Regions from separate parts of the Telluria sp. Soil_C_11 genome, predicted to be linked through region 3. Evidence: predicted binding sites of a transcription regulator. Region 3 holds the regulator's gene; each other region holds the start of a gene.
The links. The regulator sigma-54, encoded in region 3, starts transcription at its own class of promoters, with help from an activator protein. The targets are predictions, from matches to a motif close to TGGCANGNAANCTGCTTT.
Positions count from the first base shown of each region.

Region 1: a site for sigma-54 is predicted at 4,649-4,666, ahead of AC3A6M_RS10755 (PEP-CTERM sorting domain-containing protein). Genes of this name have one in related genera too.
Region 2: a site for sigma-54 is predicted at 4,978-4,995, ahead of AC3A6M_RS09700 (PEP-CTERM sorting domain-containing protein). Genes of this name have one in related genera too.
Region 4: a site for sigma-54 is predicted at 3,237-3,254, ahead of glnA (type I glutamate--ammonia ligase). Genes of this name have one in related genera too.

Region 1 is NZ_JBDGIN010000005.1:99,462-106,893, forward strand. It holds gene rpoD (RNA polymerase sigma factor RpoD) at 1-6, opposite strand, end outside; gene AC3A6M_RS10730 (ProQ/FINO family protein) at 617-1,180, shown strand; gene AC3A6M_RS10735 (3'-5' exonuclease) at 1,199-1,912, shown strand; gene AC3A6M_RS10740 (c-type cytochrome) at 1,955-2,374, shown strand; gene AC3A6M_RS10745 (c-type cytochrome) at 2,470-3,270, shown strand; gene AC3A6M_RS10750 (c-type cytochrome) at 3,267-4,523, shown strand; gene AC3A6M_RS10755 (PEP-CTERM sorting domain-containing protein) at 4,710-5,555, shown strand; gene AC3A6M_RS10760 (type IV pilus twitching motility protein PilT) at 5,650-6,771, opposite strand; gene AC3A6M_RS10765 (DMT family transporter) at 6,883-7,356, opposite strand.
Region 2 is NZ_JBDGIN010000004.1:367,680-375,111, reverse strand. It holds gene prsT (XrtA/PEP-CTERM system TPR-repeat protein PrsT) at 1-2,367, shown strand, start outside; gene AC3A6M_RS09710 (GNAT family N-acetyltransferase) at 2,538-3,302, shown strand; gene AC3A6M_RS09705 (hypothetical protein) at 3,306-3,968, opposite strand; gene AC3A6M_RS09700 (PEP-CTERM sorting domain-containing protein) at 4,074-4,925, opposite strand; gene AC3A6M_RS09695 (FAD-binding oxidoreductase) at 5,110-6,723, opposite strand; gene AC3A6M_RS09690 (GAF domain-containing protein) at 6,727-7,432, opposite strand, start outside.
Region 3 is NZ_JBDGIN010000006.1:205,703-213,134, reverse strand. It holds gene AC3A6M_RS12700 (monovalent cation:proton antiporter family protein) at 1-46, opposite strand, end outside; gene AC3A6M_RS12695 (KpsF/GutQ family sugar-phosphate isomerase) at 258-1,280, shown strand; gene AC3A6M_RS12690 (KdsC family phosphatase) at 1,280-1,813, shown strand; gene lptC (LPS export ABC transporter periplasmic protein LptC) at 1,827-2,435, shown strand; gene lptA (lipopolysaccharide transport periplasmic protein LptA) at 2,464-3,042, shown strand; gene lptB (LPS export ABC transporter ATP-binding protein) at 3,039-3,827, shown strand; gene AC3A6M_RS12670 (RNA polymerase factor sigma-54) at 3,831-5,321, shown strand; gene hpf (ribosome hibernation-promoting factor, HPF/YfiA family) at 5,394-5,756, shown strand; gene AC3A6M_RS12660 (enoyl-CoA hydratase/isomerase family protein) at 5,855-6,940, shown strand; gene AC3A6M_RS12655 (3-hydroxyacyl-CoA dehydrogenase family protein) at 7,027-7,432, shown strand, end outside.
Region 4 is NZ_JBDGIN010000003.1:115,948-123,379, reverse strand. It holds partial or broken gene AC3A6M_RS06065 (transglycosylase domain-containing protein) at 1-670, shown strand, start outside; gene AC3A6M_RS06060 (TAXI family TRAP transporter solute-binding subunit) at 1,221-2,561, shown strand; gene AC3A6M_RS06055 (rhodanese-like domain-containing protein) at 2,558-3,016, opposite strand; gene glnA (type I glutamate--ammonia ligase) at 3,324-4,739, shown strand; gene AC3A6M_RS06045 (DUF4124 domain-containing protein) at 4,887-5,414, shown strand; gene glnL (nitrogen regulation protein NR(II)) at 5,416-6,483, shown strand; gene ntrC (nitrogen regulation protein NR(I)) at 6,547-7,432, shown strand, end outside.

The DNA.
Region 1 (7,432 bases), on a different contig from region 3:
TTTCATATGAACATTCTCCAGTCGAGGCGGGGTGCGCGCCTGCGAAGTCAATAAGCCACCTGGTCCGCTTGCGGACCCTCTGGCAAGGAATAACGGGATGGCCCTAACTAAGGGCAGATGGGCCGGAAATCAAGCACAAACGACTGCACTTCCCGGCACGCATTCATGGCGGCCTGGAGAGGCGGCACCGAAACGCGCGGACAGGTGGCAAGGGCAAGTCGAACTATGGTTGAAATCGCGGTTTAGCATGTCGGAACGAAAAAAAGCCCGTGGTGAAACGGGCTTGAGCTATTTTCCCAAGGGAGAAATAGAGGAGACAGGCATATTATGCACCACGGAAATATTTAGCGATAATTGAAATATCCGATAATGGATATAACGAATTCGCATACTGGTGAACACGTGGTCCCGTCATCCGAGCCCTTGGCCGGTCTGCGTCGGCGCAAGCCCTACGCAAGGAAAGGGGCGGATCATACACGATTTCTTGCCGCCGCGCCCGCCGCACACGAAGGAAATCGCGGTCGGCCGGCAGCGACGACGAACCCTTACACAGCTCAGCGGCACATGTGCCGTCTTGCATGCTATCCTTCCGCTTCCTGTTCTTACCATGAAGTCAATGAATACGATTAGTCCTGTCGCCGCATCCCCCGAGGCGAACGAAAACAACGCCGCCAACGCCACGCCGGAATCCGCGGTTTCCCCGGGCGGCGAAAGCAGCGCGCCGGCTTCCCTCGACGCCGCCGCCGCACCGGAGGCCACCGCCCCGGCAGCCGGCGCTCCGGCCGCCGACTCGCCGCGCGCCCTGCTCAAGCAGCTGCAGCAGCAGTTCCCGGCCTTCCGCAACTGCCTGCCACTCGAGATCGGCATCGACAAGCAACTGCTGTCGCGCATGCCCGACCTGAACCGCAAGCTGATGCGCGCCGCGCTCGGCATCCACACCGGTTCGATGCGCTACCTGCGCGCGATGGAAAAGGCCACGGTGCGCTACGACCTGGACGGCAAGGCCGGCGCCGAGGTCACCGACACCCACCGCCAGCACGCCAAGGAACTGTTGCAGCAACGCTTCAAGAAGGAAGCCGAGCGCAAGAAGGCCGAGCGCGAAGCCGCCGCCCAGGTCGAAGCGGAGCGCAAGCGCCAGGAAAAGCTGCAGCAGCTGGCATCCAAGTTTTCGCGCAAGTGAGCGGTCATCACTGATCATATGAGCGAAACCGCACCAGCCACCGAGGAAACCCTGCCGCCCTACCAGGGCATTGCGCTTTCCGACGTGCGCCTGGTGCGCTCCCGCGAGGATGCGGAGAACGCCCTCGCGGCCCTGATGGCTGCGGACAGCATCGGCTTCGACACCGAATCCAAGCCGACCTTCCAGAAAGGCGAAGTGTCGACCGGGCCGCACCTGGTGCAGCTCGCCACCGACAGCCACGCTTACCTGTTCCAGGTCGGCGCCGGTGCGGCGCCCGCGCCGGGCGCGGCGCACCTGGTCGAGGTGCTGCGCGCGGTGCTGGAATCGCCGGCGATCCTGAAAGTCGGCTTCGGCCTCGGCGACGACCTGCGCCGCCTGCGCGCCAAGCTCGGCATCGAGACCCGCAACGTGATCGACCTCGCCACCGCCCTGCGCGACGTCGAGCGGCGCGAGCGCAATGCCTGGGGCGCCAAGACCGCGGTCGAGCGCTACTTCGGACGCCGCCTGCAGAAGTCGCGCCGCATCACCACCACCAACTGGGCGCTGCCGCGCCTGTCCGAACAGCAGATCCAGTACGCGGCCGACGATGCCCACGTCGCCCTGCGCATCTACCGCCACTGGAAAGAACACTTCCCGGCCGCCGCCACGATGGCTGCGGCCAACGCCGCCCGGCTCGCCGCACGCGCCGCCGCCCAGGCCCGCGCCGGACAGCAGTCGCCGACCCAGGCCTGACCGCCCGCCACGATGTTCCATGCCGCCGCCTATAATCGCGGCATGACGCGTTTTCTCCTGCCCGCCCTGCTGCTCCCGCTGACGATCCTGCAAGGCTGCGCGCCTTCCGGCACCGATGCCGCCACCGGCGAGCGCGTGTTCAGGCAATGCGCGTCCTGCCACCAGGTCGGCGCCAACGCCCGCGGCGGCTTCGGCCCGCAACTGAACGGCCTGTTCGGCCGCCGCGCCGGCGCCACGCCCGACTTTGCGTACTCGGAGGCGATGAAGCGCTCCGGCATCGTCTGGGACGAACGCACCCTGTCGGCTTTCCTGCACGACCCGGGCAAGCTGGTGCCGGGCACCAACATGCGCTTCTGGGGCATCGGCGACGACAACGAGATCGCCGCGCTGCTGGCCTATCTGCGCACTTTCCAGCAGGCCGACCAGCCCGCCACGACCGGCGCGCCATCGGCGCCGCGCTGAATCTTGCCTGAATAAAAATATTGCCGGTCGATTAAGCCGGCACGGTATGATGGCGGGATCGCGCACGAGCATCCCCTCATCGACAGGAATCCATCATGCGAGGCATCTTCCGTTCCCTGGCCGTGGTGTGCGGCTGGGCATGGCTGGCCTGCGCCGCGGCCCAGCCGCAGCAAGGCCGCCCAGGTCAACCAAGCACCGTTCCCGGCAGCCTGGCCCAGCGCCTGAGCGCCTGCACCTCTTGCCACGGCAGCGCATCGGCGCCGCCGGCGGCGCCCGGCTCCGGCGGCGAGCGCCAGTACTTCCCGCGCATCGCCGGCAAGCCGGCTGGCTATCTCTACAACCAGCTGATCAATTTCCGCGAAGGCCGGCGCCAGTATCCGCTGATGACCTGGATGGTCCAGCACCTGTCGGACGATTACCTGCACGAGATCGCCACTTATTTTTCGACCCAGCACCTGCCGGTCCCCGTGCTCGACCGCGCCAGCCTGCCGCCCGCCGAACTGGAACGCGGCCGCCAGCTGGTCACGCGCGGCGATGCCGCGCTGAACGTGCCGGCGTGCATCGCCTGCCACGGCGACCGCCTGACCGGCGCCCTGCCGGCCATTCCCGGCCTGACCGGCCTGCCGCGCGACTACATCAACGCCCAGTTCGGCGCCTGGCGCAACGGCAGCCGCCATGCCCTCGCCCCGGACTGCATGGGAACCATCGCCTCGCGCCTGAGCCTGGCCGACGTGTCGGCGATCTCGGCCTGGCTGGCCAGCGAACCGCTGCCGGCCGACCCGGCGCCCGCGCAAGGCGTCCCGCGGCCCCTGCCGCTGGCTTGCGGCAGCGCCCCGGAGCAGCGACCCGTGGTGCAGCAACCCGTGGTGCAGCGACCCGGGGTGCAGAAACCATGACGCGCCGCATCCCGATCGCGCTCGGCGTCCTGCTCGTCCTCCTGCTTGGCGCACTGCTGCTGGCCTGGCCGCGCGCCGAGTTCATTCCATCCCGCTCGCCGCAAGCCTGGGCGCCCAGCGCCGGCAACATCGCGCGCGGCGCCTACCTGGCGCGGGCCGGCGATTGCGCCGCCTGCCACACCGCGCGCGGCGGCCAGGCCTACGCCGGCGGGCGCGCGGTCGACACGCCGTTCGGCCGGGTGATGGCGCCCAACATCACGCCGGACCGCGAGACCGGCATCGGCGCCTGGACCGCCGACGATTTCTGGAATGCCCTGCACAACGGTATCGGCAGCCAAGGGCGCCTGCTGTATCCCGCCTTCCCCTATCCGAGCTACACGAAGGTGACGCGCGACGATGCCGACGCCCTGTTCGCCTACCTGCGCAGCCTCCCTCCGGCGCGCCAGCCGAACCAGCCACACACCCTGCGCTTCCCCTACGACAGCCAGGCGGCGCTGGCGGCCTGGCGCCTGCTGTATTTCAAGCCCGGCGTCCACACCCCGGAACCGGGCCGCGGCGCGGACTGGAACCGCGGCGCCTACCTGGTCGAGGGCCTCGGCCACTGCAGCGCCTGCCACAGCCCGCGCAACAGCCTGGGCGCGAGCGGCCCGGGACTGCGCGGCGGCCTGATCCCCGTACTGGACTGGTACGCGCCCTCGCTCGCCGCCAGCGATCCTGACCTCGCGCAGCTGCTGCGCACCGGCGTCTCGCCGCAGGGCGTCGTGTCCGGGCCGATGGCGGAAGTGGTCGGCCGCAGCCTGCAGCACCTGACCGACGCCGACATCGGTGCGATGGCTGCTTATCTGAAGTCGCTGCCGGGCGAAACGGAACAGCGCGCAGCGGCCGCGCCGCCGCCGGAAGCGCTGATGAAGCTGGGCGGCAATCTCTACGGCCAGCATTGCGCCGATTGCCACGGCAAGGACGGCCGCGGCGCCGCCAGCGAGGATGGCGGCCCCGCCTATCCGCCGCTGGCCGGCAACCGCACGTTGGCGATGACGGAACCGGTGAATGCGATCCGCATCGTGCTCAATGGCGGATTCGCGCCGGCCACCGGGGGCAATCCCCGCCCCTACGGCATGCCGCCCTACAGCCCGGTATTGAGCGATGCCGAGGTGGCGGCGGTGCTGAGCTATGCGCGCGCCAGCTGGGGCAACGCAGCGCCGGTGGTGACGCCGGCGGAGGTCAACGCCTACCGGGCGGTACCGCTGAACTGATGAGCTTTGCTGTCGGGAAATTTTACACTTGCTCAAATATATTGGCACTATGGCAATTCGAGATTATCGGAAGAAAGGCACAAAACCCTTATTGAACAAGGCCTTAGTCCATATATTGAGCGAGCTGGCATCTATCTTGCTTCGCTTGAATGGTCGGTTTCGTTGATCAACCTTAAATAAGAAATCATGAAAAAAATTCTTGCCGCCTTAGCCGTCGCCTTCACCAGCCTCAGCGCCACCGCAGCCCCGGCCACCTATCTGCCGCCGGGCGGGATCTACCTGAAGTACACGGGCCAGGAGCAGATCGCCATCAACGGCGCGACCACCTTTGCCGGCACCAAGGAAATCAACTGGGGCGTGTTCGTCGTGTCGACCCTGGAAACCGGCGATATCAACACGCCGCATGACCAGCTCGACCCGAGCGGCGATATCTTCTTCGTCAACAAGCAGGATGGCGGCCAGATCACCGGCATGTTCTACGGCGTCGAAGCCGGCATCCCTTCGCTGGACAACCCCTTCCCGGCCACCAAGGGCTATATGGACCTGTACTGGCGCGACCTCGACAAGATGAGCGCCACTTCGCTGACCGGCACTGCGAACAACGTCCGCTGCGGCTATGACTGCGCCAAGGGCTACACCGAAGGCACTTTCCTGGCCCGCCTGTTCTTCGATACCGGCATGGATTCCACCAACCCGTCGAACACCATCGTCGGCAACAAGGTTCCTAGCAGCAAAGGCTTCTCGGGCCAGGCCGATTCCTACGCCTCGGTCGACATGTCGAAAGTGGGCCTGTGGAGCGAGCAGCTGAACTCGGACTATTTCCTGAACAGCGAAGGCGCCCGTGACCTGCGCTTCAAGAACAGCTACAACTACAACAAGAACTGGAACGACAAGAACAACAGCAACATCCTGGGCGCCCGCGTGGACGATCCGGGCCAGGCATACGCCCTGCCCGAGCCGGGTGCACTGTCGCTGATGGGCCTGGCGATGATCGGCATGGGCGCCGCCCTGCGCCGCCGCGCGCGCAAGTAATCGGTCGAGCACGAATGAAAATCGCCGGCGTTTGCCGGCGATTTTTTTTGGCGCTGTTCGCATTAAGTGTGGAAACACTTAATGCAAACAGCGCCTACACCATCTCCGCAAAGCCGATGCGGTCGGTGGTGGCCGCCCGCGCATCGTCGACCCCGACCTTGTGCGAGGCCAGCAGCCCTTCCAGCACGCTGTTCATCGTGTGGCAGCCCGGATCGCGGCCGGCGTTCATGTGGGTGCGGATGGCGCCCAGGTCGCCCTGCTCGATCATGCCGGCCACCGCCGGGCTGATGCTCAGGCATTCGGTCGCGAGGTGGTAGCGGTTGCCCTGCTTGGACGGCAGCAGCGCCTGGCACAGCACGCCGCGCAGCGCGTGCGCCAGGGCCTGGCTCTGGGCGTCGGAATTGCCGAGCAGGCGCAGCATTTTCTGCAGGCCCAGCTCGGTCGAGCGCGCGTGCAGGGTCGCCAGCACCAGCGGGCCCGATTCGGCCAGCGCCAGCGCTTCCTGGGCGGTCTGGGCGTCGCGGATCTCGCCGATCACGATCACGTCCGGGCGCTCGCGCAGCGCATCCAGGGCGCCGAGGTAATAGCTGTCGACGTCGCCGTCGACGCCCACTTCGCGCTGGGTGATGATGCACTTGCGCTGCGGGATCAGGGTCTCGACCGGGTCTTCGATGGTGATGATGTGGCCGGAACGCTGCCGGTTGATCTCGTCGAGGATCGAGGCGATGGTGGTCGACTTGCCCTGGCAGGTGTCGCCGATGATCAGCACCAGGCCGCTGGTCAGGCGCGCGAATTCCTGCTCGTCCGGGTGCAGGCCCAGCTCGGCCAGCGGCAAGGGCTCCTTCGGGAAGCGGCGGATCACGCAGCCCAGGCGCTTCTTGCCCTGGAAACTGAAGCAGTTGGCGCGGATCCGCGCCGTGTGCAGGTCGATCGACCGGTCGAAGGCGCGCTCCTGGATGCGCTCGGACCAGTTCGGCTCGATGACGTCGAAGAACTCTTCCAGCTCCTCCTTCGTGATCGGCGAATCCGTGACCGCCACCAGGCCCTTCGGCTGGCGCAGCATCAGCGGACTGTTCTGGTGAATGATGATGTCCGAAAACACCAGCTTCGAGTTCAGCAGGTGCAGGATCTGCTCGACCAGGGTGCCGAACACCGGATGGTCTTCATTTTCGATATACGAAAGAGTGGGAATCTGCGAGGACTGGTGGTATTCCATCGGGTGATCGATGATAGAAGTGGAAACTTGCGATGCATTTATTATAAAACCAGCAGCGCCAGAAAGTTCCACTTGGAAAGAGATTTTTTCGTGTGAAAAACTTACAACAACTCAGCGGCCGAACGCCGCCGCGATCCGGTCGCCGAACAGGGCCAGCGCCACGCCCACGATCATGACGGCCGCGCCCGCCAGCCGCAGCACCGACACCTTGCGCATGGCGACGTTCACCAGGCCGAAGTGGTCGATCGCCATCGAGGTCAGGAGCTGGCCGGCGATCACCAGCACGACCAGGTTCAGCAGGCCGATGCGCGGCACCAGCAGCACCGTGCAGAAGATGAAGGCAGCGCCGAGCAGGCCGCCGGAAAATTTCCACAGCGGCTGCTGCGGCAGGGCCGCCAGCGCGTCGGGCAAGCCGCCGCGGACACAGGCGACCACGGCCAGCGCCGCCGAGCCGCACAGGAAGGAGATCAGGGCGGCCACCACCGAGTTGGCGCCGACCGCGGCCGCCATCTGGCTGTTGATGGCGGCCTGGAAGGAGACGGCGATGCCGGCGCCGAAAGCGACGAGGAACAACAGGAGAGTCATGAGGAAAATACGGGCAAAAAGCGCAGGATTGTAGCGAAATCGGGCGGACTTGCGAAGACACCGGACTGGTCAGCCG
Region 2 (7,432 bases), on a different contig from region 3:
CTGACGCTGCGCGGCAATGCCTATCTCGACCTGAACGAGCCGGACAAGGCCAAGGAAGCCTATGACCAGGCCGCCAAGTTGCAGCCGGATAGCGGCAATGTCCTGATCGGCATGGCGCGCCTGGCGGTCTTCCACAAGGACCTGATGGCGGCCACGGTGCTCGCCGACCAGGCCGTCGCCAAGGATCCGAAAAACACCGAGGCGTGGATGTTCAAGGGTTCGCTGGCGCGCAGCGAAGGCAAGATGCCGGAAGCGCTGGCCGCTTTCACCCAGGCCTTGGCAATCAAGCCGGACCACCGCACCGCGCATATCGAAAAAGCGCTCATCGAAATCAACCTGCACAAGTTCGATGAAGCGAAGGCCGATCTGGACGCGGCGCGCAAGATCACGCCGGCCAGCCTGCAGCTGGCCTACACCCAGGGCTTGCTCGACTTTACCAAGGGCGAGAACGCAGCAGCCCTGGAATCCGTGCAAAAAGTGCTCAAGACCGCGCCCGAGCACATGCCGAGCATCCTGCTGGCAGGCGCGATCCAGCTCAAGATGGGCGCCCACCAACAGGCCGAGCAATACCTGCGCAAGTACCTGGCGGCGGTTCCGGACAACACGTATGCGCGCAAGCTGCTGGCCCAGGCGCAGCTGCAGACCGCGCCGTCGGATGCCCTCGCGACCCTGGCGCCGGCGCTGAAGAAGCCGACCGACGACCCGCAGCTGCTGGCCCTGGCTGGTGAAACCTATTACCGCAACCAGGATTTCGGCAACGCCACCACCTACCTCGAAAAAGCGGCGGCGCTGGCGCCGAAGGTCGCGGCCCTGCACACGTCGCTGGGCCTGTCCCGCATCAAGCAGGGTGACCAGGCGAAAGGTCTGTCCGAACTCGAACTCGGCGCCTCCCTCGACACCACCTCGCCCAAGGGCGCCATGGCGCTGGTGCAGGCCGAGATGTCGATGAAGCATTACGACAAGGCGCTGGCCGCCGCGCAAGCGCTGGTGAAACAGCAACCCGACAACGCCCAGGCACATGGCACGCTGGGTGGGGTCTATGAAGCCAAGGGCGATGTCGCGAATGCCCGCGCCAGCTTCGAAAAGGCGGTCGCGCTCGACCCGAGCTTCCTCCCCGCCTCGGCGCACCTGGCCCAGCTGGACCTGAACGACAAGAAGCCGGCCGATGCCGAAGCCCGTTTCACCTCGGTGCTGAAGAAGGATCCGAAAAACATCACCGCGATGACCGCGCTGGCCGAGCTGGCAATCATGCAGGGCCAGCAGGACAAGGCAACCACCTGGTTCGAGAAGGCCAGCAGCGAGAATCCGGATGCCGTCGCGCCCGCGATCCGCCTGGCCAACCACTATCTGAAGATCAAGCAGGTGCCGAAAGCGCTCACCCTGGCGCGCAAGCTGCAAACCGAAAACCCGACCGATCCCAGTCTGCTGAGCCTGCTGGGCCAGGCCCAGCTGGCGAACAAGGACACCACGGCGGCGATCGAGACGTATAGCAAACTGGTCAACGTCCAGCCGAAATCGGCGCAGGCCAAATACCTGCTCGCCTCCGCCTATGCCCTGGCGAAGCGCGACGACGATGCCGCCGCCGAGCTGAAAAAGGCGACCTCGCTGCAGCCCGATTTCCTGCCGGCCCAGCTGGCGCTGGCCGAGCTGGCAATGCGCAAGAAACGTCCGGAAGAAGCGCTGGCGATCGCGCGCGGCCTGCAGAAACAGGAACGCACCGCCCCCACCGGCCTGCTGCTCGAAGCCGACCTGCTGATGGCGCAGAAAAAGGTGGACCAGGCCCTGCCGCTGTACGAAAAGGCCCAGAAGAACCACCCGACGACCCGGATCGCCATCGCACTGCACCAGCTGCAAAAGATGAGCGGGAAGGAGCAGAAGGCCAACCAGGGCCTGGCGCAATGGATCAAGGACCATCCGAACGACGTCCAGGCACTGATGTATTCAGCCGAGCAGAGCCTGGCCGCCAAGCAGTACCAGCCGGCCGCGGACCAGCTGGAAACGGTCGTGAAGCTGACGCCCAACAATGCGCTGGCGCTCAACAACCTGGCCTGGACCTACCAGCAGCTGAACAATCCCAAGGCCGTGGAAACGGCCGAGAAAGCCTACAGCCTGGCCGGCAACAACCCGGCCGTGCTGGATACCCTCGGCAGCATCCTGACCGACAAGGGCGACAGCAAGCGCGCGGTGGATCTGCTGCAGAAAGCGGTGACGGCCATGCCTGAAAACACCGACATGCAATTGCACCTGGCGCAGGCCCAGATCAAGAGCGGCGACAAGGCCAGCGCACGCAAGACCCTTGAAAAGGTTTCCGCTGCCAGCAAGGGCGATGCATCGGCGAAAGCCAAGGAATTGTTGCAACAAATGTAAAAACCGGCCGGCGGCACACGCCGCCGGCGTTACATACGTGTGTTTTTTGCCATAGTCGTTATCAAATATTCATTTCTTTATTACATTCTCACTGCCTTCGGTGTTACGATTGTTAAAGTAACTGAGCCTTTGTGCAAGATGAATATCGATGTCCTGCGGAGATTAAAAGAATGAACAGCTTAACAACTCGCGAGGAAGTGAAAGAACTATTCTCTGAAACCCAGGACGCACGTTACGATACGGCTCCTCCGGGTGGTCGCGAGCTCGACTGTGATACGATCACCGATGTGACGATTAACGAAAAAACATTTGGTATCCGTACGGCGGACACGGATGGGAGGCGCAGTTCTGCGAATCTTCTCATCAACAAGATGTATGCGTGGCGTGGATATACTGGCACGCATCGTCTCGACGATGATCCGAACCGGATTACCCTTTCGGCTTCCGACCATGGCGAAGTGGTCGGAACGGTCACGCTCGGTATCGATTCCCCTGTCGGCCTGCTGGCCGACGAAGTTTTCAAGGACGAAATCGATCGCTTTCGCGAGCGCGGAGCGAAAGTCTGCGAGATCACCAAGCTCGCCTTCGATCCCAAGGTCCGCTCGAAGGCCGCGCTGGCCTCGCTGTTCCACGTGATGTTCATCTATGGCCGCCGGCTGCACAAATGCACCGACGTGTTCATTGAAGTTAACCCGCGCCATCGGCGTTTTTACGAGACGATGCTGGGTTTTAAACGCATCGGCGAGCTGCGCATCAACCCGCGCGTGGATGCGCCGGGCTGGCTGCTGTGGAACAGCCTCGATTACGTCCAGGACCAGATCGAACGCTACGGCGGCACCAGCGATTCCGCGGAAAACGAACGTTCCCTGTTCCCCTACTTCTTCTCCCAGAAGGAAGAAGAAGGTATCACGCGCCGCCTCACCAATCTCGGCTGAGGCTCAGGCGGTGCCGGCCGGGGCCTTCTGCCCCGTTTCATGGCGCACCAGGATCGGCACGATCAGCCGGCGCATGAACAGGCCGATGCCACCCCACATCGTGATGAACCAGAGCGGCACGCCGCCCGGCGGATTGCCCGGATAGCTCCACTGGCCGCTGTGCACGCCCGTGTATTCGATCAGCGCCCCCAGCAGCACCATATAGCCGGCATAGGCCAGGTCCAGCGGTTCATGGAACAGCGCCAGCCCCACCAGCAGCAGGGCGCCCGTCACCAGCAGGAGCGTATTGCTGTCGTGGATGGTGGCGAACGCGGCCGAGTAAGCCAGCGCCAGCGCCCACACGGTGGCGCGGCGGCCAGTTGGAGCCGGCCCGTCCAGCAGCCGCCGCGTGTGCAGCAGATAAAACCCCCACATGAACAGTTCCCAGACGGGCTGCAGCAGGATGTCCGGATGGGCGAACATGAAGATGCCCTGCTTGAGCGAAGCGGCATTCATCCCCGTGAAGAACAGGCAGACGCAGACGTAGAAGATCGTCTCGACCTTGCTGAGGCGGCCGAAAGTCAGGGCCCAGACCAGCAGCAATGCGGCCAGCTTGCCGAGGTTGGTCGGCACGAAAGCCAGGATCAGCATGGCTGCCGGCACCTGGAGAAGAAGGCGGGTACGCATGGACATGGAACAAGTAGACAGTAAGAGGCTGATGTTGTCAATCAGCAAAATATTAACAAAAGAAAAAGGCCTCCGAAGAGGCCTTTTCCACGAAGGTGCCAGGAATTACTTGGCAGCTTTCTTTTCGCGGCGACGCAGTGCGGCGCCCATGCCGACCATGGCCAGGCCCATCAGCGACAGCGCGCCCGGTTCCGGCAGGGCGAATGCCTGACCCGGATCGTCGATACGCGCGCCCAGGATGTCGGAGCCCTGGCTCCACACCGGGTTGTAGTTGTAGCTGTTCTTGAAGCGCAGGTCACGCATGCCCAGGTAGCTCGAGAACCAGTCCGAGTTCAGCTGGTCAGCCCACAGGCCGCCGGCGCTGGCCATCACGGAACCGTAGGAGTCAGCCTGGCCGGTGAAGCCGTTGCTGCTCGGGACGGTATCGCCGACGATGGTGTTGGTCGGGTTGCCGATGTCCATGCCGGTATCAAACATGATACGGGCCAGGAAGGTGCCTTCGGTGAAGCCGGCCGCGCAGCTTTCGCCGCAACGGATGCTCGGGTCGATGGAGGTGTTCGAGACCGACGATTTCGACATCGTCGACAGATCGCGCCAGTACAGGTCGAGGTAGCCGCCGGTGGCCGGGAACGGATTGCTTGCCGAAGCCGTGCCTTGTTGGATACCGTAGAACATGCCGGTGATCTGGCCACCCTGGCCGTTCACGTAGAAAATATCGCCGTTCGGATCGATGGCATCGTGCGGGGTGTTGACGTCGCCCTTCTCGGCGGTCGACACCAGGATGACGCCCCAGTTGATCTCATTGTTGCCGAAGGTATGCGCACCATTGATGGCGATTTGTTCTTGACCAGAGAACTTCAGGTAGATCGGACCGGCCGGCAGGGTGGACGGGGCCGGAGCAGCATATGCGCCCATGCTCATGACGGCGCCGACAGCGAAAGCGAGTAACTTCTTCATGTTCTCTCCAATATTTGGATTTCAATTAAAAACTAACGACAGCACAGCAATATAAGCAACCTCTGTGCCAGCATGAAGAAGTGCTTTCTAAGCAACTGATTCTTAAGTAAATTGTTATAAGGAAATTAAGATTATTACGTATTTACTTTGAGATATTTCACAAAGATGTAAGAAAAGCCGACAGTTAGTTACCGTACCTACCGGGCGCCAGCAGGTCGTGCGGGTCGAATTCGCGGCGCAGGCGCGCATGCAGGCGCGCCGAATCGTCGAGCCACTCCTGCAGTTCCGGCATGGCGTCCACCGCGAGCCGGTACGGGAACCAGCCGCGCTCGCGCCCGGCGGCGATCAGCTCCCGGTAACAGGCCTGGGCCGCCGCCACCGCCGCAGGAGAATTGCGGTCGAACAACAGCGGCACGGTGCTGTCGAACAGCTTGTCGCTCAGGGAAGTAAAGGTCAGCAATGGCTCGATGCCATGGCGGCGCGTGATCTCCCTCACCATCTGGACATAGGCGCGGGCGCCGGCGCCGCGCATCGGCACCAGCGGCGCATACCAGATCAGGCCGCAGCCGTCGCGGGCCGGATCGCGCGGCCCAGCGCCATGCGGACGCGGATTACGCCAGTAGGCCAGCGGCAGCGCGGTTTCGTTCGGGCGACCGAGCACCAGTTCCAGCGAACTGGCCAGCGTCGACGCGGTGCTCGACAGGCGCCGCCCGGCGGGCCCGGGAATCCAGCGCGACAGCGCCAGCAGGGTGTTCGCATTGTCCTGGCTCAGGAACAGCAGGCGGCTGGCGACGCCCTTCAGTGCGGCGCGGATTTCCTTCTGCGCCGCCTTCACCATGCGCGACGTTCCATACAAGGTTCCGAAGCCGGTCCAGGGCATGATCTGGTACTGGCTGCCAAGCGCGTCGATCACTTCCTGCGGAATCAGGCCATCGGGGCCGACCTGGGCGGCCGGATAGGGCGCCGACATCGCCAGCACCCGGTGCCGGTTCATCAGGTTCAGTCCGCCGACCGTGCCGGGCAGGCGGCCAAGGATGGTGCGGATCCGCTCGATGGCCGGCTCGAGCAGGCTGTCGTCCTTCAGGCTGAACAGGCACACCTTCACTCTTTCCGGACGGCGCGCCAGTATGATGCTCATGCGCGTCACGATACCCAGGCCGCTCTGGGTGAACAGGCCGCTGGCATAGGGACCGATGCCCCACTTGAACAGGCGGGCGATGTCTTCGCCGCCCGCTTCGCGCATCGCCGTGCGGTACAGGCTGCCATCCGCGAGCACCGCTTCCAGGTCCGTCACCGCGGCGAAGTGGTCGGTGATGGGCGTGACGCCGTAACCGCGCTCGAGCGCATTGCCGAGCAGGCTGCAATGCGGGCCGGCGCCGGTGGTCGGCACCATGAAGGGATAGCCGTTCCGTTCCAGGAAGTCGGCCAGCATGCCTTGCGTCACGCCCGGCTCGACCGTGACCACGCCCATTTCCTGGTCGAAGTGAAGGATGCCGCGCAAGTTGGACAGGTCGATGATGACGCAGCCGTCGCGCGCCGCGAGCGCGCTGCCGTAGCCCCAGTTGTGGCCGGTGCTGATCGGGTGTACGGGAATCAGGAAGCGCTGGGCGATGCGCATTACTTCAGGCAACTGTTTACTGTCGAGGATGCGCAGCGCGGCCGGCAGCCGCCGCGCCGCGCCGGTGGTATCCAAGCCCCAGGCCTGCATGGCGGCCTCGCCGCGCAGCACGTTGTCGGGGCCGAGCAATGCCTGCCAGGAGTCCAGTGCGGGCGCCAGTTGGTTCGTAGTGTCCTGCATGAGTCAGTCTGAAGTCGGTGGTTGGGCCAAGGGCGGACGCTTCAGCTTCAAATTCAGCTGCTCGATCAATTCCGTCGCCGCGCTGACGATCTGGCCGGACTCGAAGCCGGCCTTGGTCATTTCCTTAAAAAACGAGCGCGCAAGAATTTTCGCCGCATCCTCCGGATGACGGTAGGCCAGGCGGACTTTTTCGCCCACCTGGTCGCGCGCTTCCTGCAGCAATGCCAGCTGCGCAAAGCGCGAGTCGAGCAGGCGTTGCAATTGTTGCACCTGGATCGACTTACCGATGAATAGCGCAATTATATGAAGCAATTGCAAATCGCTGTCGCCAAATGCCGGGCTCGCCAGTGCGCCCGCCACATTGATGACGCCAACGATCTTGCCGTCGATGCGCAAGGGGGCGCACATCAGGCTGCCGCCAATGCCCGCGCGCCCTTGCGCCAGCGCCGCCAGCCCGGACTGCGCGATGTCTTCGACCAGCAGCGGCTCGCCGCTGGCCAGCACCCGGCCGCAGATGCCCTCGCCCTGCCCGACCGAGGCCGTCAGGGCCGCCTCCGGCAGCTGGCCGAAGCGTGCGTGGACCGACATGCGCAGGCGATCGGCAGCGCCGCTGTTGAGCAGCATGATCGAGCAGCTGGCGGCGCCGAGCAATCCCGCGGTCAGCGCGGCCTGGTTCTGCAGACAATCGTCGAGACTGCCTTCGGCCAGG
Region 3 (7,432 bases):
CAGCGCTGCCCAGCAGTAAAAGGGTTAGTTCAAGGCCGGAAGTCATTCGCGAATGTCGTTTTTATCCCGTAAATATGTCGAAACCTCATGAAACCTGCTGCGCGTTGCATTTTTGGTCTGCGATGCTCGCTGTACTCTTCGTACAGCTGCGCGTCTCGACCAAAACTGCTGCCGCTCGCGACGGTTTCCTGAGGTTCCTGTGCACTCTGTTACCACTGGCAAGTTTTTTGCTTTCGCAATTCGGCTATACTTCCACCATGAGTGTAACCCATGAAAAAATAATGCTGACAAGTTTTAACGAGACCCAGGCGACGCGCGCACTGGAGCTGGCCCGCCAGACCCTGGACATCGAGGGTGAAGCGATCCGCAAGCTGACCGCACGCCTCGGCCAGGACGACAGCCTGCCGCGCGCCGTGGCGCTGATGATGGCCTGCAAGGGCCGCGTGGTCGTGTCGGGGATCGGCAAATCGGGTCACATCGGCCGCAAGATCGCCGCCACCCTGGCCTCGACCGGCACCCCGGCCCTGTTCCTGCACCCGGCCGAAGCCGCGCACGGCGACCTCGGCATGGTGACCCCGCAGGACGTGCTGGTCGCGATCTCGTATTCCGGCGAAAGCGCCGAGCTGGCGGTCGTCATCCCGGCCGTCAAGCGCATGGGCGTGCCCGTGATCGCCATGACCGGCAAGCCGGGTTCGCGCCTGGCGCAGGTGTCCGATGTGCACCTCGACGTCTCGGTCGAGAAGGAAGCCTGCCCGCTGAACCTGGCCCCGACCGCCTCCACCACCGTGACCCTGGCGCTGGGCGACGCGATCGCCGTGGCGCTGCTGGAGCTGCGCGGCTTCAGGTCGGAAGACTTCGCCCTGTCGCACCCGGGCGGCGCCCTCGGCCGCCGCCTGCTGACCCACGTGCGCGACGTGATGCGCAGCGGCGACGCGGTGCCGAAGGTGGCGCTGGACGCGCCGCTCAGCGACGCCCTGCTGGAAATCTCGCAGAAGGGCATGGGCATGACCGCCATCGTCGACGAGGCCGGCCGCCCGGTCGGCATGTTCACCGACGGCGACCTGCGCCGCATGATCGAGAAGGTCCAGGACTTCAGCAAGGTGGTGATCCGCGACGTCATGCACGCCAATCCGCACCGTATCCATCCGGAGCAGCTGGCGGTCGACGCCGTCGCCGTGATGGAAGAATTCCGCATCAACCAGATGCTGGTGACCGATGCCGACGACGTGCTGGTCGGCGCCCTGCACATCCACGACCTGACCCGCGCCAAGGTGATCTGATGGTGACCCAGCTGGAACATGTACAGCGCGCGGCGCGCGTGAAAGTCATGATCTTCGACGTCGACGGCGTCCTCACCGACGGCAGCCTGACCTACGGCCCGGACGGCGAAGTCACCAAGACCTTCTATGTGCTGGACGGCCTCGGCATCCAGCTGCTGAACCGCACCGGCGTGCAGACCGCCATCATCAGCGCGCGCAATTCGCCGATCGTGGTGAAACGCGCGGCGGACCTCGGGATCACCCACGTGTTCCAGGGCCAGCACGACAAGCGCCTCGCGTTCGCCGAGCTGCTCGAAAAGACCGGCGTGACGGCCGAGCAGTGCGGCTACATCGGCGACGACGTGATCGACCTGCCGCTGTTCACCCGCGTCGGCTTTGCCGTCACGGTGCCGAGCGGGCATCCGGAAGTGCAGTACCGCGCCCACTACGTCACCAAGAACCCGGGCGGACGCGGCGCCGTGCGCGAAGTCTGCGACATGGTGATGCGCGCCCAGGGCACCTACGAACAGGCACTGGCTCCGTATTTTGGATAATCCATCGCAAGCCATGGCGACGACCTCCTACGTCAACAAGCGCACCGCGCACCGCTGGCGCCTGCTGGCCCTGATGCTGGTGGGCGTGTTCTTCGCCTTCGGCAGCTTCTGGCTGCTGCAGGTGATGCGCGGCGACGCGCAGGGGCCGAACGTCAACGTGGGCAACGATCCGGACTACATCATCGACAACTTCAGCTTCGTGCGCATGTCGGAAACCGGCCAGCCGCGCTACGTGATCTCGGGCGAGCGCCTGACCCACCGCCCGGCCGACAACACCTCGGTGATCGACAAGCCGGTCGTGCAGAGCATGAGCACCGACCATCCGCACATGACCATGACGGCCAACACCGCCCACGTCAACCAGGACCAGAACCAGATCGACCTGGCCGGCAACGTCGACATCTCGCGGCCGGGCAGCGCGACCTCGCAGCCGCTGCGCATCCGCACCGAAGCGCTGACCGTGCTGCCGGACGAGGAGATCTCGAAGACCGACAGGCCGATCGAGATGAAGCTCGGGGCCGCCTCCGTGACCGGGGTCGGCATGGTCGCCAACAACGCCACGCAACAGCTGACGCTGGGCGGGCGCGGCCGGATCATCTATCCGCCGCGTGCCGCACGCTGACAGGACAACCTGAAAGGATTCGCATCCAATGAAAAAAATATTCGCTGTCGCCGCGCTCTTGCTGGCAAGCCTGACCGCTACGGCCGAGCGGGCGGATTCCCTCAAGCAGGCCCAGATCGATTTCGACGACGGCCATATCGATGAAGCGACCCAGACCCGTATCCTGACCGGCAACGTGGTGCTGACGCGCGGCACCCTGCTGATCAAGTCGGACAAGGCCGTGCTGAAGGAAACGCCGGAGGGCTACATGCTGCTGACGCTGACGGCCGCGCCGGGCAAGACCGCGAGCTTCCGCCAGAAGCGCGACGGCGGCCCCGACCTGTGGACCGAGGGCCAGGCCCAGCGCATCGAGTACGACGAGCGCACCGAGGTGGTCAAGCTGTTCTCGAACGCCGTGGTCAAGCAGCTCGAAGGCAAGCGCATGACGAGCGAGGTGAACGGTCCCTTCATCTCCTACGACAACCGCACCGAGCAGGCGAACGTGCACAACGACGCCAGCGGCGAGAGCAAGCCGGGCGGCGGACGCAGCACCATCATCATCGCGCCGCGCCGCAGTGCGCCCGCTCAGGCGCCGGCAGCGCAGCCGGCAGGAGCAGCCAAGCAATGATCGATGTCCACGCAGACGCAGACGCAGACGCCGCCGCCCACGCTGGCGGCAGCACCCTGGTCGTCAAGGGACTGCAGAAGAGCTACGGCAAGCGCCTGGTGGTGCGCGACGTCTCGCTGCAGGTCGCCTGCGGCGAGGTGGTCGGCCTGCTCGGTCCGAACGGCGCCGGCAAGACCACCTCGTTCTACATGATCGTCGGCCTGGTGCCGGCCGACGCCGGTTCCATCGTGATCAACGGCACCGACATCACGAGCCTGCCGATCCACCGCCGCGCCATGCTCGGCCTGTCCTACCTGCCGCAGGAAGCCTCGGTGTTCCGCAAGCTGACGGTGGAGGAGAACATCCGCGCCGTGCTGGAACTGCAGCGCGAGAACGGCAAGCCGCTGGGCAAGGCGCGCATCGAGGAACGCCTCGACGAGCTGCTGGCCGAACTGCAGATCGAGAAGCTGCGCGAGAACCCGGCGCTGTCGCTGTCGGGCGGCGAGCGGCGCCGCGTCGAGATCGCGCGCGCGCTGGCGACCGATCCGCGCTTCGTGCTGCTGGACGAGCCGTTCGCCGGCGTGGATCCGATCGCGGTAATCGAGATCCAACGCATCGTGCGCTTCCTGAAGGAGCGCGGCATCGGCGTGCTGATCACCGACCATAACGTACGCGAGACGCTCGGCATCTGCGACCGCGCCTACATCATCAACCAGGGCGCGGTACTGGCATCCGGTCGTCCCGACGATATCATCGCCAACGAATCGGTCCGCCGCGTCTACCTGGGTGAACACTTCCGGATGTAGTCCATGAAACAGACGCTGCAACTCAAGACATCACAGCACCTTGCGCTGACGCCGCAACTCCAGCAGTCGATCCGGCTGCTGCAGCTGTCCACTCTCGAGCTGCACCAGGAGATCGAACAGGTCCTGAGCGACAACCCGCTGCTCGAACGCCTCGACGATCCGCTCGACCGCTCCGTGCGCCTGCTGGCCGACGGCGCGATCAACAATGGCGCGTCGACCTCGACCACGCCCGATGCGCCGCCCGCGTCCGGCCAGGGCGAGGAGGGCGGTGGCGGCGCCGAAGCCGAGGGCAGCCAGGAAGGCAACGACGCCGGCGACAGCGGCGGCGGCGAGCAGGAGATGGACTGGGGCGAACCGGGCCGCTCCGGCAGCGGCGGCGAGGAAGAAGACGGCCGCCCGCAGCTGGAAGCCAGCCCCGTCTCGCTGCGCGAACACCTGATGGAACAGGTGCGCCTGACCTGCATCTCGCCGCGTGACTGCGCACTGGTCGAGATCGTCGTCGACACCCTCGACGACAATGGCTACCTCGAGGAATCGCTGGACGAACTGCACGCGCGCCTGCCGCCCGAACTGGAGATCGAGTTCGAGGAACTGCGCACCGCGCTGGCGCTGGTGCAGAGCATGGACCCGCCCGGCGTGGGCGCGCGCAGCGCCGCCGAATGCCTGGCGCTGCAGATCCGCCGCATGCCCGGCGTGCCGATGGTGACGCGGCGCATGGCGCTGACCATCGTCGAACGCTACCTGACCTGGTTCGCGCAGCGCGAATTCAACAAGCTGAAGAAGGCCCTCGATTGCGACGACGAGGACCTGCGCGAAGCCCAGGCCGTGATCCGCCAGTGCAACCCGCATCCGGGCGCGGCCTTCGCTGCCGACGTCTCCGACTTCGTGGTGCCGGACGTGATCGTGCGCCGCGCGAAGGATGGCTGGAGCGTGCAACTGAATCCGGACGTGATGCCGCGCCTGCGCGTGAACAGCCTGTACGCCGCCCTGATGAAGCAGGGGAAATCGGAGTCGCAGCTGGCCGCGCAGCTGCAGGAAGCGAAGTGGCTCATCAAGAACATGCGCCAGCGTTTCGACACGATCCTGCGTGTCGCCCAGGCTATTGTCGAGCGGCAGCGCAACTTTTTCTCCCATGGCGCGGTTGCCATGCGGCCCCTTGTTTTACGTGAGATAGCTGATACACTAGGTCTACACGAGAGCACAATTTCTCGCGTCACAACTCAGAAATACATGCTGACGCCGCACGGCATGTTTGAGCTGAAGTACTTTTTCGGGAGTCACGTCGCGACCGAGGCAGGGGGAGAGGCCTCCTCGACCGCGATCCGGGCTCTCATCGTACAACTCACAGGAGCAGAAGACCCCAAGAACCCTTTATCCGATAGCAAGATCGCGGAGATGCTGGGGGAACAGGGAATGGTTATCGCACGCCGCACGGTCGCGAAATACCGTGAGGCGCTGAAGATCCCGCCCGTCAGCCTTCGCAAATCCCTGTAGCAAGCTCTTGCAACAACGCTGCCCGAAGCGCGATGTGCGCATGACAGGCGGCGCATCTTCAAAGGAGTGTGTATGAATCTCACTATCAGCGGACATCATCTCGATGTAACCCCAGCAATCCGAGAATACGTACAGAACAAGCTCGAACGCATCACCCGCCATTTCGATCAAGTGATCGACTCCCACGTCATCCTCTGCATAGACAATCTCACCGAGAAAGAAAAACGCCAGAAGGCCGAGATCAACTTGCGCGTTGCCGGGAAGATCGTTCACGTCGCGAGCGCCGCGCATGACCTGTACGCCGCGATCGACATGCTGATGGACCGACTCGACAGGCAAGTCCAGAAGTACAAGCAGATGCTGCAGGATCACAGTAACACTCCGCTGAAACGCATGGCCAACGAAGGGGGAGAAGAAGCTGCCGCCGCAGCGTGACGATTCCGCCGGCACAGCACAGGTAGGCAAAGGGCGCATTGGCGCCCTTTTCGTTTTTTGCGCGCTAGAATGCCGTTTTCCTTTTCAAACAATAAAACATGAGCGAATACGTGCAGACCCGGGTGGCGAACGGCACCGGCAACATTACCCTGGACCGTCCCAAGGCCCTGAACTCGCTGTCGCTGGAGATGGTGCGCGCCCTCACCGAGGCCCTGCTGGCCTGGCGCGACGATGCGGGCGTCGACGCCGTCGTTGTCAAGAGCACCAGCGACAAGGCCCTGTGCGCGGGCGGCGACATCCGCTTTTTCCACCAGGCCGGGCATGCCACGCCCACGGGCGGCAGTGCCTTGCTGGAAGACTTCTTTACCGAAGAATACGCACTGAACCACCTGATCCATTTCTATCCGAAGCCCTACATCTCCTTGATGGATGGCGTCGTGATGGGCGGCGGCATGGGCATCGCCCAGGGCGGCCCGGGCAGCGGCCTGCGCATCGTGACCGAGCGCACGAAGATGGCCATGCCCGAGGTGAACATCGGCCTGTTCCCGGACGTCGGCGGCAGCCACTTCCTGTCGCACGCGCCGGGCGCGCTCGGCATGTACCTGGGCCTGACCGGCCTCACCATCGGCGCCGCCGATGCGCTGTATGTCGGCCTGGCCGATGTGTTCGTCCCCGCCGCGCAACTGCCGGCGCTGCAGGAACTGATCGCCGCGACGCCGGGCGCGCAGCTGCCGGCCGCGATCCGCGCCTTCGCGGCGCCGTTCGCATCGCAGGCAGGGGCCAGCGAACTGCAGGCCCGGCGCGCGCTGGTCGACAGGCATTTCGGTGCATCGTCCGTGCAGGCCGTGATGGCCTCGCTGGAGGGCGACGACCATCCATTCGCGCAGAAGGCCCTGGCGGCCATGCGCCAGCGTTCGCCGCTGATGATGTGCGTGACGCGCGAGATGCTGGTGCGCGGCGCCACGATGGACGTGGCCGGCTGCCTGCGCATGGAACGCTCGCTGGTGCGCCGCAACTTCGAACACGGCGAAGTGCTGGAAGGCGTGCGCGCGCTGGTGATCGACAAGGACAATGCGCCGAAGTGGAATCCGCCGACGCTGGACGCGGTCACGCCGGAGATGGTGGCGCGCTTCTTCGAGCCGGTGTGGCCGGCCCATGCGCACCCGCTGCGACACCTAGTATAACTACGGTAGTGCCCCGCTTTCCGATGACGCAATGCATCATCCCTGCTATCTTTATGGGTTGATGCAATTTGGATAAAGGAAGCGACATGGCAACTGATCACTTCGTCGGTGTCGTCGGCGGCGGCTTGATGGGCGTCGGCATCGCGACCAGGTTCGCGCTCGCCGGCCATGCTACGCTGGTGGTAGAGGCCGATCCCGCCCGCGCCGCCGGCATCCCCCTGCTGGCGGCCGACATCCTGTCCCAGCTGGTTGACGCCGGCCTCATCGACGTGCCGCGGCGCGATGCCGCGCTCGCGCGCCTGCGCGTGGAAGGCGAGCCGGACGAACTGGCCGGCGCCGCCATGGTCATCGAGGCGATTCCCGAAGTGCTGGCGGCCAAGCACGCGCTGTATGCGAAGCTGGAAGCGATCCTGGCGCCGGACGCCATCATCGCCAGCAATACCAGCGGCTTTCCACCGGACGCCCTGTCCGGACACCTGGCGCATCCGGCCC
Region 4 (7,432 bases), on a different contig from region 3:
GGTCGAGGCCTTCCTGAAGATCCACGCGCAGTGGAAGAAGATGGGCTATCCCTTCGATTCGCTGGTGCCGTCCTACGCGACGACCCTGGGCGCCTCGGCCGACCGGCCGATCGCGCTGGCGGAGCTGATGGGCATCATCATCAACGGCGGCGTGCGCAAGCCGACCCAGCGCATCGATTCGTTGCACTTCGCCAAGGACACGCCTTACGAGACCCTGGTCAAGCGCAGCGAGGACGGCAAGGGCGAGCAGGTGCTGAACCCGCAAGTCGCCCGTGCGGTGGCCGACGCCATCCGCGGCGTGGTGCAGGAGGGTACCGCCAAGCGCGTCAAGCAGGCCTTCTATAAACAGGACGGCAGCGTGATCGCCCTGGGCGGCAAGACCGGCACCGGCGACCAGCGCTTCGACGTCTACGGCGCCGGCCACCGCCTGATCGAATCGCGCTACGTGAACCGCTCGGCGACCTTCGTGTTCAACATCGGCGAGCGCTTCTTCGGCAGCATGACGGCCTATGTGCACGGTCCGGAGTCGGCCCACTACGACTTCACCAGCGCGCTGCCGGTGCAGCTGCTGGTGACGCTGGCGCCGAGCCTGATGCCGATGATCGAGAAGCAGGACACGGTGACGGTGCCGGGCCTGCACGTGGTGACGGCGGCCGAGAAGGCAGCCGCCGCCGCGGCCGCCGGCAACCAGCTGACCGACGATGTCGCCACCGTGAAGCCGGCGCCCGAAGACGCCCAGGCCGAAGAGGTGACGGCGCCAACCAAGTCGGCCGCCCAGGCGGCTGCCGTGCCGGCCAAGCCGACTGCCGCGGTAAAACCGGCCGCCAAGGCGGATGAGGCCGCGCCGGCGCAGCACAAGCCGGCTGCCGATGCCGGGTCGCCACAAGCAGCGGCCAAGCCTGCCGCCAAGACCGCGGCCAAGCCGGCCGCCGAACAGGCCCACGCCAAGCCGGCCAGGGAAGCTGCTGGGCACGCCAAGCCCGACGCCGGCGACACGCCGCACCACAAGCCGGCCGCCGACGCCGCCCGCGCCAAGGCGGCGGGCGAGGGCGCCCATCCGAAAGCGGTGGACGCCCTCCGCGCCAAGGCCGCCGCGGCCCCGCGCGCGAAACCGCGCAGCGAGGCGCCGGAACAGCCGAAGCCCGAGCCAGTGCGCCCGAAGCCGGCCGCGGTGGAAGAAGTGCTGCATTGAGCGGCGGGCCTGATCGACCGGGGGCCGCGTGAGGCGGCCCAAGTTCGGCAAGTTCAGCCTGGTGTCGCTGCGCGACCTGCTGCTCGCTTCCCTGCCGACCATCCTGCTGGTGCTGGCCGCCTGCGTGGTGGCCTACATCGTGGTCGACCCGGCGCCGCCGCGCCACGTGGTGCTCGCCACCGGCCAGGAAAACAGCGCCTACGAAGAGTTCGGCCGGAAGTACGCGGCCCTGCTCGCGCGCGATGGCATCAAGGTCGAGCTGCAGCGCTCGCTCGGTTCCGAGGACAACCTGCAGCGCCTGATCGCCGGCCGTGCCGACATCGCCTTCGTCCAGAGCGGCTCGACCAGCGAAGCCCAGGCCGAAGGAAAGGGCCTGATGTCGCTGGGCAGCCTGTTCACCGAGCCGGTGTGGCTGTTCCTGCGCGAGCGCACCCAGGGCCGGAACGGCCGCAAGCTCGATATCCGCAGCCTGACCCAGCTGAAAGGCCTGCGCATCAACCTCGGCCCGGAAGGGACGGGCGTGCCGCGCCTGTTCCGGCAGGTGCTGTCGGTGAACGGCGTCGAGCCGGGCCAGTTGACCATCTCCTCGCTGGAGAACACCCCGGCCACCGTCGAGCTGCTGGCCGGCCGCATCGACGGCCTGGTGTTCAGTTCGGCGCCCGAGGCGCCGCTGATCCAGATGCTGCTGCAGACCCCGGGCATCCGCTTATACGATTTCCGCCAGGCCGAGGCCTACACGCGGCGCCTGCCTTTCCTGACCCATGTGGTGCTGCCGAGGGGGATCGTCGATCTCGGACGCGATATTCCATCCCAGGACTTCCACCTGATCGCGCCCACCGCGACCCTGGTCGCGCGCGACGACCTGCATCCGGCCCTGGTCGACCTGTTCGTGAAATCCGCCACCGAGATCCATGGCGGCGCCGGCTGGTTCCAGCAGCAGGGCCAGTTCCCGTCGCCGAAGTACACCGAGATCCCGGTCTCGCGCGAAGCCGCCAAGTACTACCGCGACGGCCCGCCTTTCCTGCAGCGCTACCTGTCGTTCTGGCTGGCGAACCTGTTCGACCGCCTGTGGGTCGTGATGGTGGCGCTGGCGGCGCTGCTGATTCCCTTGTCCAAAATCGTGCCGCCGCTGTACGTGTGGCGCATCCGTTCGCGCGTGTACCGCTGGTACGGCCAGCTGCGCGCGGTCGAGCAGGCACTGGAGAACGCCGATCCGGCCCGTTGCGACGAGGTGCGCGCCGACCTGCTGCGGCGCCTCGACGAGATCGAGGCACGCGTGAACCACATCTCGATTCCGCTGGCCTATGCCGACGCGCTGTACGGCTTGCGCAGCCACATCAACTTCGTGCGCCAGCGCGTGCGCGCTTAAGCGCCTACCCAGGGCAGGCCGGCCTTGCACCAGCCGCCCACCGTCTTGCGATGGCCTTCGCCGTCGCGGTCGCCCTCGAAGCCCTCGAGGATGTCGAAAGCGTTCTTGTAGCCGAGCTCGGTCGCAGCGCGCGCCGCGTGGCGCGAGCGCACCCCGGAGCGGCACAGGAACAGCACCACGTCGTCCTTGTCGGCGGCCTGCTGGAGCTGGGCCGCGAAGTCGGGATTCGGCGTGCCGCCCGGGTACAGGGTCCACTGCACGGCGCCGTGCTGGGCTTCGGGGACGGCGGGACGGCCGATCCAGTCGCGCTCCGCATTCGTGCGGACGTCGACCAGCTTGACGCGGGGATCGTCCCGCAGCAGGGTGAACGCTTCCTGCGGCGTGACGGCGCCGGCATACGGCTGGCCGGGCGCGCGCTCCCTGGCGGCGGCCAGGATCTCGTCGGTGGTGGTCATGGGGTCCTCCCTGGTTGAGTGATGATGGCGCGGCGCTCGCACAAATGGTGCACCTTGCTTCAACTTGGTGCATACTGCCGCACTTGCACCAAGCTGGTGCGTATGGATGAGCTCGCACTAAAGCTGCATCGTTATTGTGCACCGCACCGGCTCATTGATTTTAAGGGGCAAAACGCAGGCGGTCCAAGGACAGATTGCTTATTTGCTCATGGTCAAGTGCTGGCACAATTTCTGCTTTAACTGAGATGCGCCTGTCGCACGCCCCGTTGGCGTCGCCGACACCCCTTTTTCAATCAGGAGAATACGAATGGCAAGGACCGCCGCAGATGTAATGCAGATGCTGAAGGAAAACGAAGTCAAGTTCGTCGATTTGCGTTTCGCCGATACCCGCGGCAAAGAGCAGCACGTGACCGTTCCCATCTCGCACTTTGACGAAGACAAGTTCGAATCCGGCCACGCGTTCGACGGTTCCTCGATCGCCGGCTGGAAAGGCATCGAAGCGTCGGACATGCTGCTGCTGCCGGACCCGAGCTCGGCCAACATCGACCCGTTCATGGAAGAGACCACCGTCTTCATGCAGTGCGACGTGATCGAACCGTCGGACGGCAAGGGCTACGACCGTGACCCGCGCTCGATCGCCAAGCGCGCCGAAGCCTACCTGAAGTCGACCGGCATCGGCGACACCGCCTTCTTCGGCCCGGAGCCGGAATTCTTCATCTTCGACTCGGTCCAGTGGAAAGTCGACATGTCGGGTTCGATGGTCAAGATCAACTCGGAAGAAGCTTCCTGGTCGACCGACAAGGACTTCGAAGGCGGCAACAGCGGCCACCGTCCGACCGTCAAGGGCGGCTATTTCCCGGTCCCGCCGGTCGACAGCTTCCAGGACATGCGTTCGGAAATGTGCCTGATCCTCGAAGCCCTGGGCATCCCGGTCGAAGTGCACCACCACGAAGTGGCCGGCGCCGGCCAGAACGAAATCGGCACCAAGTTCTCGACCCTGGTCGAGCGCGCCGACTGGACCCAGACCATGAAGTACGTGATCTGGAACGTCGCCCACAGCTATGGCAAGACCGCCACCTTCATGCCGAAGCCGATGAACGGCGACAACGGCTCGGGCATGCACGTGCACCAGTCGATCTGGAAGGACGGCAAGAACCTGTTCGCCGGCGACGGCTATGCCGGCCTGTCGGAAACCGCCCTGTACTACATCGGCGGCATCATCAAGCACGCACGCGCGCTGAACGCCATCACCAACCCGGGCACCAACTCGTACAAGCGCCTGGTGCCGGGCTACGAAGCCCCGGTCAAGCTGGCCTACTCGGCCCGCAACCGTTCGGCCTCGATCCGCATCCCGCACGTGGCGAACCCGAAGGGCCGCCGCATCGAGACCCGCTTCCCGGATCCGCTGGCCAACGTCTACCTGTGCTTCGCCGCGCTGCTGATGGCAGGCCTGGACGGCATCCAGAACAAGATCCACCCGGGCGAAGCCGCGACCAAGGACCTGTACCACCTGCCGCCGGAAGAAGACAAGCTGATCCCGACCGTGTGCGCATCGCTGGAAGAAGCCCTGGAAGCGCTGGACAAGGACCGCGAGTTCCTGACCCGCGGCGGCGTGTTCAGCGACAGCATGATCGACGCCTACCTCGAGCTGAAGATGCAGGAAGTGCAGCGTCTGCGCATGACCCCGCACCCGGCCGAGTTCGACATGTACTATTCGTCGTAATCGATCGTCAACGGATCCTTGTGAAAGTGTATCCGTGAAGTAACAAAAACGCGGGGAAAGCCGGCCGGCTGCCCCGCGTTTTTCTTTGGATGCGGTATATTCGGTGGATTCCCAACCAGGCACATCGTGCTGACTGAGCTGATGCGAATGACAAGCAGTGTTCGAATTCTGCGCACGTCCGTCTTCGCGGCGCTGCTGCTGGCGACCGCCGCCCATGCCCAATCCGTCGTCTACCGCTGCGTCGACAAGGAAGGCCGCGTGCTGTACACCGATACCAATACCGGCGGCTGCAAGGTGGTCGATTCGATCGTCTCCGGCGCCATCTCGTCGCCGGCGCCGACCCGTGCGCCGGCCGCGAATTCCGGCGCGACGATGCGCCAGGGCGCCAGCCGTCCCGCGGCGGCCAGCGCCCCGGCGGCCTTCCCGCGCGTCGACAACGCCACCCAGCGCGCGCGCGACGACGACCGCCGCGCGATCCTCGACGAGGAACTGCGCGCCGAGGAGAAGAAACTGTCCATTCTTCAGCGCGACTTCAACAACGGCGAGCCCGAACGCCAGGGCAACGAGCGCAACTACGCCAAGTACCAGGAACGCGTGGCCCAAATGCGCGACGACATCGGCCGCGCCGAGAAGAACATCGAAGCGCTGAAGCGCGAGATCGCCAACATCCGCTGACATGACGCCGGAGCGCACGCATCAGGACAGGTTCACCGGACTGGAGCTGCTGGCTTCCGCCGTGCTGGTGGCCGACGCCGGCGGCCTGGTGCGCTACGCGAATCCGGCCGCCGAGCACCTGCTCGAAGTCTCGGTGAAGTCGCTGTCGCGCCAGAAGCTGGCCGGGCTGTTCCTCAACGGCCAGGAACTCGATGCCCTGTGCCGGCAGGCGCTGGCGCACAAGTATGCCGACCTGCGCCAGGACCTGACCCTGCAGCGCAGCGGGCGCGAGCCGCTGCACGTGCACAGCATCGTCAGCGCGGCCGGGGAGGGCGAGGTAGCGGTCGAGCTGCGCGAGAACGTGCAGCAGCTCAAGCTCGACCGCGAGGAGCGCATCCTCGACCAGAGCCAGGCCAACAAGGAGCTGATCCGCAACCTGGCGCACGAGATCAAGAACCCGCTGGGCGGCATCCGCGGCGCGGCCCAGCTGCTCGAGCTCGAGCTGCCGGAGGCATCCCTGCGCGAGTACACCCAGGTGATCATCAAGGAAGCCGACCGGCTGCAGACCCTGGTCGACCGCCTGCTGGCCCCGCACCGCCGCCCGCACATCGTCGGCGACGTCAACATCCACGAAGTCTGCGAGCGCGTGCGCAGCCTGGTGCTGGCCGAGTTCCCGTCCGGCCTCGCGATCCGGCGCGACTACGATGCCTCGATCCCCGAGTTCCGCGGCGACAAGGAGCAACTGATCCAGGCCGTGCTGAACATCGTCCACAATGCCGCCCAGGCCCTGCGCGAGCGGATCGCCGCGGGCGACGCCGAGATCGTCCTGCGCACCCGCGTGGCGCGCCAGGTCACCCTGGCCAAGGTTCGTTACGGGCTGGCATTAGACTTGCATATCATCGACAATGGACCGGGCATCGCCCCTGAGATCCGCGACCGCATCTTCTATCCGCTCGTCTCCGGGCGGGAAGGCGGCAGCGGCCTCGGGCTGACGCTGGCGCAGACCTTCGTGCAGCAGCACCTGGGGCTGGTCGAGTGCGAAAGCCGGCCTGGACTGACGGATTTCCGCATCCTGATCCCGCTGCCATAAGCACCGGGACGGTGCGGCCGCGGTCTAATGATGGATGTATCTATGCGGGGAAGCACTGAACCAATGAAACCAATCTGGATTGTCGACGACGATGCATCGATCCGCTGGGTGCTGGAAAAGGCCCTGGCGCGCGAGAACCTCGCAACCCGGAGTTTTGCCAGTGGACGCGAGGCGCTGGCCGCATTCGAGCAGGAGACCCCGCAGGTGCTGGTCTCGGACATCCGCATGCCGGGCGAATCCGGGCTCGACCTGCTGGCCGCCGTCAAGGAAAAGCATCCCGGCCTGCCGGTGATCGTGATTACCGCCTTCTCCGACCTCGACTCGGCGGTCGCCTCGTTCCAGGGCGGCGCCTTCGAATACCTGGCCAAGCCGTTCGACATCGACAAGGCGGTGGCGCTGATCCGGCGTGCGCTGGAAGAGAGCCTGCGCGAGGCCAGCGTCGAGATCGCACCCACCGAGACCCCCGAGATCCTCGGCCAGGCGCCGGCGATGCAGGAAGTGTTCCGCGCCATCGGCCGCCTGTCGCAGTCGAACGTGACGGTGCTGATCACCGGGGAAAGCGGCACCGGCAAGGAACTGGTCGCGCGCGCCCTGCACAAGCACAGCCCGCGCGCTTCCCAGCCCTTCATTGCCCTGAACACGGCGGCGATCCCGAAGGACCTGCTGGAATCCGAACTGTTCGGCCACGAACGCGGCGCCTTCACCGGCGCCCAGGCCATGCGGCGCGGCCGCTTCGAGCAGGCCGAGAACGGCACCCTGTTCCTGGATGAAATCGGGGACATGCCATTTGACTTGCAAACCCGACTGCTGCGCGTGCTCTCCGACGGCCACTTCTACCGCGTCGGCGGCCACCAGCCGGTCAAGGCCAACGTGCGCGTGATCGCCGCCACCCACCAGAACCTGGAACAGCGCGTGCGCGACGGCCTGTTCCGCGAAGACCTGTACCACC